3 regions of the Bacillus sp. C28GYM-DRY-1 genome follow, and region 1 is predicted to be linked to each of the others. Evidence: riboswitches for the same ligand, from Rfam matches in the RefSeq annotation. Region 1 holds a riboswitch; each other region holds the start of a gene.
What was found. A riboswitch is a leader RNA that binds a small molecule or an ion and turns the genes downstream of it on or off. The one in region 1 is predicted to bind thiamine pyrophosphate.
Positions count from the first base shown of each region.

Region 2: it holds a riboswitch for thiamine pyrophosphate, as region 1 does, so the genes downstream of both, thiC (phosphomethylpyrimidine synthase ThiC) here and Q3W56_RS05505 (YkoF family thiamine-binding protein) in region 1, are expected to answer to the same signal.
Region 3: it holds a riboswitch for thiamine pyrophosphate, as region 1 does, so the genes downstream of both, tenA (thiaminase II) here and Q3W56_RS05505 (YkoF family thiamine-binding protein) in region 1, are expected to answer to the same signal.

Region 1 is NZ_JAUMKF010000003.1:313,703-316,910, forward strand. It holds gene Q3W56_RS05495 (ABC transporter ATP-binding protein) at 1-607, opposite strand, end outside; gene Q3W56_RS05500 (ECF transporter S component) at 594-1,193, opposite strand; gene Q3W56_RS05505 (YkoF family thiamine-binding protein) at 1,190-1,798, opposite strand; TPP riboswitch at 1,894-2,006, opposite strand; partial or broken gene Q3W56_RS05510 (PepSY domain-containing protein) at 2,163-2,273, shown strand; gene Q3W56_RS05515 (transcriptional regulator SplA domain-containing protein) at 2,532-2,669, shown strand; M-box (ykoK) riboswitch at 2,782-2,949, shown strand; gene Q3W56_RS05520 (hypothetical protein) at 3,040-3,162, shown strand; gene mgtE (magnesium transporter) at 3,180-3,208, shown strand, end outside.
Region 2 is NZ_JAUMKF010000032.1:2,905-6,112, reverse strand. It holds gene thiC (phosphomethylpyrimidine synthase ThiC) at 1-1,390, opposite strand, end outside; TPP riboswitch at 1,522-1,630, opposite strand; gene Q3W56_RS19580 (Type 1 glutamine amidotransferase-like domain-containing protein) at 1,699-2,391, opposite strand; gene Q3W56_RS19575 (hypothetical protein) at 2,771-2,968, opposite strand; gene Q3W56_RS19570 (sporulation protein) at 3,113-3,208, shown strand, end outside.
Region 3 is NZ_JAUMKF010000003.1:133,259-136,466, forward strand. It holds gene Q3W56_RS04425 (monovalent cation:proton antiporter family protein) at 1-1,726, shown strand, start outside; TPP riboswitch at 1,788-1,896, shown strand; gene tenA (thiaminase II) at 1,978-2,685, shown strand; gene tenI (thiazole tautomerase TenI) at 2,663-3,208, shown strand, end outside.

The sequences.
Region 1 (3,208 bases):
GGAGACTGAAGCCTTTTTCTTGCTGAAGATCTTTCATCATGTGAACGAATTCCCGAGCTGAATAGGGATCTAACAAAGAAGTTGGCTCATCTAACATAATAAGCTCAGGCTCCATCGCCAAAATACAGGCAAGAGCCACTTTCTGCTTTTGTCCTCCTGACAGTGCTGATATTGTTTTTTCTTTTAAATGGCTGATACGCAATTTTTCTAATACGGCATCAATTTTCTCCGTCATCTCTTCTCTCGGAACCTGCAAATTTTCCAGCCCAAAAGCAATTTCGTCCTCAACCGTCAGCATGCAAAACTGCTGATCCGGGTCCTGAAAGACCACCCCGGCATGCTGAGCAATCGTTTCGGAGGTTTCAGCGCCAGTGACCGGCTTTTGAAATAAAAATACATGACCGGACTGTATGCCGTCGCAAGCCTCCGGGTAAAGACCGTTTAAACAAAGGGCGAGGGAGCTTTTTCCGCACCCGCTCGGCCCTAGCAGTAAAGCGCATTCCCCTTTTTGCAGCGTAAACGAAATGTTTTGAAACACCGGTTTCTCGTCTTCTTCATAAGAGAAGCTGAGCTGGTCAACCGTCAGGAGCTCATTAAAGGCTTGCATGTTCTGATGCCCGCTTCCGTTTCTTTTTCAGTTCCTTTCCGAGTGCCATTCCGTTTAACACACCCGTATAAGCAAGAGAGTCACTGATTGCTTTTCCGAGCAGCCCGGCAAGCAACGCGCCGGAAATCAGACGGATCACAAGCATAATAAGAAGATAACCTGGTGAATAGGCACCATAGCCAGAAACAAAGAGATCATAGAAAAAGCTGGCTACTGAAGATCCCATTCCTGCCAGCAGAAGGACAGGAAGAGAGTATACCTTCCAGCGCGTCGCGAGAAATACAGCCTCAGCCCCGAGGCCTTGAACAATGCCGATGACGATGACCATCGGGCCAGACGGATTTCCCAGCAGGCACTCAACGAGAGCGGCAATGATTTCAGAAACAAGCGCCGCACCTGGTTTTCGAATAATGTACGCGGCGATGACAGAAACGATAAACCAAATGCCGTAAATCGGTTCATAGGCGATTGGCCCAAACATACCTGCAAGTACGTTTCCGAAATGCGTGAATAATAAATAAACAACGGCAAAAACGATACTGATAACGGACATAATGACAATTTCTTTTACTTTCCAGCTTTTCATTTTATCCCTGCTTTCTGTTTTTTTCTTGATGGACTGTTAGCCGAGAGATTCACAGTCATGGTTACGTGTTTTGTTTGCTGTTCAGCCATGCGGAAAACGGCCTCCAGTGTTCTGAACACGTCATGCGCATCCCCGTCAAGCTCACTCGCATAATGGATGCCTTGTACGAAGGTGCCTTCTGCTTTAGCAATATCGAGAGCTTCCATGATAAGGCCCATATAATCCGGCTCATTCATCGGATAAAGCGCAAATTGGCAAGGGGCTTCTGCGTTTAGGCTTCGGACGGCATCTTCATTGACACGCTTATTGCTTGCGGAAAGATATGTATCTCCCTGTGTATCGCCCGGGCATCCGATGGAAAACGTGCCATTCATGACGATGTGTTTTTCGCTGTTCGCCGCATAAAGGTAAATGGCTTTGGCAGCATCGAATACATGATCAATCGATCCGCGCAAGGCCGTGCTGATATGATCTGTTTTCGTCCAAACCTTAGATGTGTCAGTTTTTTTCAGCGCTGACTTGATCACACTGATAAAATCATCCGTCATCGGGTATAAAGAGAACCGAAAACCGGCGATTCTGCTTGTACCACAAATATGATCCATTTCTCCGACCTCCTGTTTTTTAGTAAAATAAAAAACTGCATATTCTAAGGGAATATGCAGTCATAGATCGATTAAGCGCACAAAAAAATACACCATTCGGTCAACCTGCACTTCCCCACGCTGGTATTATCCAGATCGGGTCATAAGGGATCAAAGCGCGTGTTTGCACGCTTTATCTCAGCCAAAAACAGCACCCCTAGTGCTTTCCATATACAATTTTTTATTTTGACATCATAATAGATGATAACAATCATTTTGTAAACAATGAAATCATTTTTTTCATATAGGGACAGGAGAGGATGGTCGGATTTGGAAAAAAAGGGAACCTATTAATTGTGGAAGGTGAGGAAAAAAACGCCAGACCGACAGCGCTTACATCTACGAAATTGAGATCCAAACGAAACAAGGCATTGAGACGGAATTTGACATTTCCGCAAAGGATGGACGGATCGTTAAGCAGGATATAGAAGACTAATCATTCAGCGTGTCCGCAAACCGTCGCATTCGTTGTCAGTCCTGCGCGTTGGTGCTCACGAATCATAATTCGCTCCAATGCTCGTCCTTCCTAGACTTCAAGGGTTTTCAATCATGCTGAAAAGATGACAAAATCCTAAAACAAAAAAGCGTTTTAGGACTTTGTCTACAATCTGGAACCCCCGTTAGCAGCGGGGGTTTTTCATGATAAGAAAGCCTTCTTTTGGACAATCTAAGTAGAAAAGGAGGCGAAAAACGCATGGAAAAGAAAGAGGAGCAATACATCAATCAGGCTGAATACGTCCCTCATCCGACGAAGGAAGGAGAGTACGCTTTATTTCTTCATGAAACATATCATTTGCTCTCTGAAGATGATGAGACGCAAACAACAGAATAAGGGCTTAGGCCCTTGTTTTGTTCCGTAAATGTGATGAAAACAAAACACATTAATTACTTTTTTTTGTTGACACAGCTTGTTTTTTTCTGTAATCTCAGTGTGTCAATTCAATTAAGAACTTCGTTAGGTGAGGCTCCTGTATGGAGATACGCTGCTGCCCAAAAATGTCCAAAGACGCCAATGGGTCAACAGAAATCATCGACATAAGGTGATTTTTAACGCAGCTGGATGATTAAATCCTATGCCATACAGTGCTAAAGCTCTACGACTGAAGGCGCTCGCACGCTTTTTTGCCGTGCTTCTTTCTCCTTCAATCCCGAAGGCTTTTTTTATGCCTTGAAAACGAAACTGATTAAAGGAGGTGCGGAGTATGGATTCTCCCCATTCGAGTCAATCTGAAGAGGTACCCATATACTATGACAGCAAGACAATTGATTACACGATGAGGAGACGATCTGCCGCACCTTCAGGCGAGGCCGGCACGTCTCCGTAGAGGAGGTACGAGTCCCGATGATTCAAAACATGACCTATGACGAACT
Region 2 (3,208 bases), on a different contig from region 1:
TTGGCAACCCCAAATGCTCCTTCGGCGTTACATAACAAAGCATTGCTGTCCCATACCAGCCGATCATCGCCGCTCCAATTGCTGAAGTAATATGGTCATAGCCCGGTGCAATATCTGTCGTCAGAGGCCCCAATGTGTAAAAAGGCGCTTCTTTGCAAATGTCCATTTGTTTATCGACGTTCTCTTTGATTTTGTGCATCGGCACATGCCCCGGTCCCTCAATCATTACCTGAACATCATGCTTCCAGGCAATTTGCGTCAGCTCTCCAAGCGTCTCTAATTCAGCAAACTGCGCTTCGTCATTGGCATCAGCGATTGATCCGGGACGCAGACCATCCCCAAGAGAAAAAGCAATATCATACGTTTTCATGATTTCGCAGATTTCTTCAAAATGAGTATACAAAAAGCTTTCCTGATGATGAGCCAGACACCACTGCGCCATAATCGCTCCCCCGCGTGACACGATTCCAGTTGTCCGTTTTGCGGTTAGCGGGACATACCGCAGCAAAACACCAGCATGAATCGTAAAATAATCCACTCCCTGCTCTGCCTGCTCAATCAGCGTATCACGGTAAATCTCCCACGTTAAATCCTCCGCTACGCCGTTTACTTTTTCAAGCGCCTGATAAATCGGAACAGTTCCCACAGGCACAGGGCAATTGCGAATAATCCATTCTCGCGTCGTATGAATGTCTTTTCCGGTAGAAAGATCCATCATCGTATCCGCTCCCCAGCGGATGGCCCACGTCATTTTTTCCACTTCTTCTTCAATGGATGACGTAACCGCTGAATTTCCGATATTCGCATTAATCTTCACATGAAAATTCCGGCCGATAATCATCGGTTCACTCTCAGGGTGATTAATATTTGAAGGAATGATCGCCCGGCCGCTTGCTACCTCATTTTTGACAAATTCGGGAGACACATGCTCGCGGATTGCGATAAACTCCATCTCAGGTGTAATGATTCCTTTTTTGGCATAGTGCATTTGAGTGACATTTTGGCCCGCTTTCGCCCGCAGCGGTTTCCGCTTTAGTCCTGGGTAGCTTACATTTGGTTTTGCTTTTTTATAACCGTTATCTTCTGGTTTGACAGCCCGTCCTTCATATTCTTCAACATCGCCGCGCCCTGTGATCCATTTTTGGCGGAGCGGCTTTAGTCCTTCTTGAATATTAATGGTCACATTAGGGTCCGTATACGGTCCGCTTGTATCATAGACACGTACAGGCGCGTTCTCCTCTTCACCGAACGAACCTGTCGTCGGACTTAAGGCGATTTCCCTCATCGGCACTTGGATGTCCGAGGAAGAACCCTCCACGTATACTTTTTTACTCCCCGAAAAACTCGACATAATGGAAATGTTGGCTTGCTGCACTGAATTGTTTTGCATTACTTATCCTTCCCCTCTCTTCGTTTGAAAGGACAAAATCAAGCCCATAACCAGCACAAAAAACCGGATTCAAATGAATGAACCCGGTTACAGTCAGAAAGAAACATACTATTGCCCACACGACAATAATAAAAACAATTCCTCTACTTCCCCACGCTGGTACGAACCAGATCAGGTCCAAAGGGTTAAGAAGTTTACCTTCTCTCTCAGCCCGAAAAGCGGGCACCCCCAGTAACTATTGATTTCTGACTCATCTTAACATGAAATCAATCAAAAAAAAAGAGGAATTTAGATAATATTCAGCCAATTCACCCTAAATATTTGACAGGCAGCGGGATTTCAGCTATTTCATGTTCAGCCACCATCACCCGATATGCCTTTGCACCCGGTCTTGAACTAACTGTCTGAAACAGCTGATCATTTATGAAATGGAGAGCCGCTCCATCATCCGCAGCATAGCCATCACTCAGGAATTCATTAGATATCAGCTGGTGGTATATCGGCCTTCGGTCCTTTTCACCGTCATAATGAGGGCAAAAACTTCCTTGCAACAAACCTAAACTTTTCATACTAGTTAGCGGTCCGGCTGAATCTGTCACCCCTTCTTCAAACCAGCAGATCGCACCGGCACTTAATCCCGCTAGAATCACACCGTTCATCCATGCCTCCCTGAGAATAAGATCCAGCCCCCACTCCTTCCACAGCACAAGCATATTCCTCGTATTTCCCCCGCCAACATACATTACATCCTGTTCCATAACAAAAGAAAGTAAATCTGTTGTCGGTGGCTTAAATAAGGATAAATGAGACGGCACACAATCCAGTGTTTGAAATGCATCATAAAACCGCTGAACATAGTTTTGGGAATCACCACTCGCCGTCGGCAAAAAACAAACGCGAGGCGACTTCCGGTCTGATTGATTGATGATATATTGATCGAGGGACAAATTTTCCGGCTCCATCGAAAAACCCCCGCCGCCCATTGCAATAATCTGCTTCATACTCCCACTCCCCGTCAAAAATTTGTTATTCATTATAGCATTTTGTATAGAAGCAAGAAAATAAAGGCCCTTGAACAATGTCTTTGATCCAATTAACGCCATAGACGTACCTTCAACTGCTCTTAATTTCTTAACAACAAAATACATTAACAAGTATACCGCCGCGATAACGGCAACCTCGAACTCTCACCTCCGAAGACATTGCATGATCAATTAGATGCAGCTGTTTATCTGTATGGAGAACTGTCAGAACTCCTGTTGGAAAAGGCTTGATCCTAGATAAACCATTTCAAATCGACTCGCTTATATCCTGTAGAGAACTGTAAAAAGGTCATAAAAAAAGACGGTCTCTCGTTTATGAAAGACCGTCTCTTCTCCTTTATTGCTCCACTCTTCTTAAAGCCTCGTTTACTGTTTCTTTTATAAACGCGTCTTCACCGCTTAATCGGTCTAAACTGAGATCTCCGTTTCTTAGCCTTTCGGAAATATTGTTTATATCCTCTTCTACCGTGATTTGCAGCTCACCAGCCAAAAACATTCTGTGCAATTCATCAGCAACCATACTCTCTTTGTCCATTTCATCCGCTCCTTTGCTTTCAGTATTATTCTTAGTCTGTCCCTAGGCCTGACAAATCATAGGAAAAAAGTATGAATCAAACGAATCTTTTTTCCTCCTTTTTACGTATATCTGTTGAGATAAAGAAAAAGGGGAAGATCTAACATGTCATTTTTTAAAAAGCTTGCGGCAAGTGCCGGTATTGGTGCTGCAAAAGTAGATACAATTTTAGAGAAAGACGCATATTATCCAGGAGAAGAA
Region 3 (3,208 bases), 180 kb from region 1:
ATTGATCATAGGAAAAAGCGGCCTTAATTTAGTTGTGGAGGGTGACACATGGCTCCAGACGCTTTCTATGCTCGGATTTATCTTTTTAATGTTTTTAAGCGGGCTTGAAATTGATTTTTCATCGTTTGAGAAAGGAAAGAAAAAGCAGCTTATGCCGAACGGCAAAGAAGCGCCTAATACGTTTGCTGCGGCATCCATTATATTTGGCGGTATTTTTATTTTATCATTACTGCTGTCCTATGGGTTCGTCTTGGCAGGATTTATCGAAAATGCATTTTTAATGACGCTTATTATTTCAACGATTTCATTAGGCGTTGTCGTACCAACATTAAAAGAAGAACGGATCATGAATTCAAATATCGGGCAGATTATTTTGCTCGTTGCTGTTATTGCTGATTTGGCTACGATGATTCTTCTTGCTGTTTTTTCTTCTTTATACGGAGAGGACAGCGGAAACATGTGGCTCCTGATGATCCTGTTTGCAGCCGGAGTGGTGCTTTACTTTTTCGGCCGTGTCTTCAAACATCGCTCTTTTGTTCAATCCATGTCAAAAGGGACGATCCAGATCGGAACGCGCGCGATTTTTACGTTAATTATCGTACTTGTTGCCCTGTCTGAATCACTTGGGGCAGAAAATATTCTCGGCGCTTTCTTAGCAGGGGTTCTCGTTTCCCTTCTTTCGCCAAACAAAGAACTTGTTCAGCAGCTGGATTCATTCGGCTACGGGTTCTTAATTCCGATTTTCTTTGTGATGGTCGGTGTGAAGCTGGATATATGGACCCTTTTCCAAGACCCGAAAATATTAATCATGATTCCACTTCTGCTTCTGGCGCTGTTAGTAAGCAAAATCCTTCCTGTTTTGTACTTGAGGAAGTGGTATGATAACCGAACCGTTTTGGCATCTGGTTTCCTGCTGACATCAACGCTTTCGCTCGTGATTGCCGCTGCGACAATCGGCGAGCAGCTTCACGTGATCAGCGCAAATATGTCAGGAGCACTGACGTTAGTAGCCGTCATTGCAAGTATTTTTTCGCCGGTCTTCTTTAAAAAGTTGTACAAACGGGAGGAGCAGCCGGAGGAGAAAAAGACGATTACGTTTATCGGTGCAAACCAAATGACATTACCTGTTACTCTTGAACTGCCGGAGGAAGAGTATGATGTGCGTGTTGTACACGTCTACCAAGAGAATGCGGAGGAAAAGCTTTCAGAGTCAGTATTTACTATCGAAACGATTTCTGACTATGAACACGAGACGCTTGAATCACTCGGCATTTTTGATACGGATATCCTCGTTGTGGCGACAGGGAATGAAGACATGAATGCGGACATTGCATTACTTGCAAAAGAAAAAGGCACAGAGAGAGTCATTGCCAGTGTAGGATCACCGGAAAATGAAGCAGCTCTGAAGGAGCAGGGAATCAGTATCTTTTCTATTCTGCTTTCAACAAAAACACTGCTTCGCGCACTGATAGAAGCGCCTGGAGTCATGAGGCTCCTCACGAACCAGGAGTCTTCGCTGTATCAAATTAATATGGATAATAGCACTTACGACGGTGTGATTTTGCGGGAATTCCCTTTAACAGGCGACGTCATCTTTGTCAGGATTTTCAGAGGTGTTGATAGCATCGTTCCTCATGGGGACACAAGGCTGAAACTGGGAGACCGCTTAATTGTTACCGGATCTCGCGGGTACGTAACGGAGCTTAAGAAAACATTAGAAGGATAAACCTTGACCAAATAGGGATTCGTGTTAATATAGAGGTGCAGAACAATTCAATATGTATTCGTATTACCACTAGGGGTGTCCTTTTTAAGGGCTGAGATAAAAGTGTGACTTTTAGACCCTCATAACTTGAACAGGTTCAGACCTGCGTAGGGAAGTGGAGCGGTATTTGTGTTATTTAACTATGCCAATTCCAAACCACTTTTCCTTGCGGGAAAGTGGTTTTTTTATTTATCAGACAGGGGGAATGACGTGTGAAGTTTTCAGAAGAATGCCGCAGTGCAGCCGCAGAATGGTGGGAGGGGAGCTTTGTCCATCCGTTCGTTCAGGGAATCGGTGACGGAACGCTTCCAATTGATCGTTTTAAATACTACGTGCTTCAGGATTCTTATTATTTAACGCATTTTGCGAAGGTGCAATCGTTTGGCGCCGCTTATGCGAAGGACCTTTATACAACGGGACGGATGGCAAGCCACGCTCAAGGTACATATGAGGCGGAAATGGCGCTTCATCGCGAGTTTGCGGAGCTGTTGGAAATCAGTGAGGAAGAGCGTAAGGCGTTTAAGCCGTCTCCTACGGCATACTCTTATACATCCCATATGTACCGTTCGGTTTTGAGCGGGAATTTTGCTGAGATCTTAGCGGCCCTGCTGCCATGCTACTGGCTTTATTACGAAGTTGGGGAGAAATTGCTGCATTGTGATCCGGGGCATCCGATTTATCAGAAGTGGATCGGCACATACGGCGGTGACTGGTTCAGACAGCAGGTCGAAGAGCAAATCAATCGGTTTGATGAGCTGGCGGAAAACAGCACAGATGAAGTGCGCGCCAAGATGAAAGAGAATTTTGTTATTTCCAGCTTCTATGAATATCAATTTTGGGGAATGGCCTACCGAAAAGAAGGCTGGTCCGACCGCGGCATAAAAGAGGTGGAGGAATTTGGAGCTTCACGCCATAACTGATGACTGCAAGCCGGTTGAAGAGTTAGCCAGAGCAATCATAGCTATTCGTAATGAAGTTGATTTTATACACATTCGGGAACGGTCAAAATCGGCAGCCGACATTTTGAAACTGCTCGGGCTTATTTCTGAAGGCGGTGTTGATAAACGAAAGCTGGTCATGAATGGGCGGGTGGATATTGCGCTTTTTTCTACGATTCATCGTGTGCAGCTGCCGAGCAGCAGCTTTTCGCCGAAGCAGGTCAGAGCCAGATTTCCTCACCTTCATATCGGCCGGTCGGTGCATTCACTTGAGGAAGCGGTTCAAGCAGAAAAGGAAGACGCTGACTACGTGTTGTTCGGCCATGTGTTTGAAACGGATTGTAAAAAGGGCCTTGAAGGCAGAGGTGTGTCATTGCTGTCAGATATCAAACAGCGGATTTCCATCCCGGTTATTGCGATCGGCGGAATGACGCCGGACAGATTAAGAGACGTAAAGCGTGCAGGAGCAGAAGGTATTGCAGTCATGTCGGGAATTTTTTCTTCC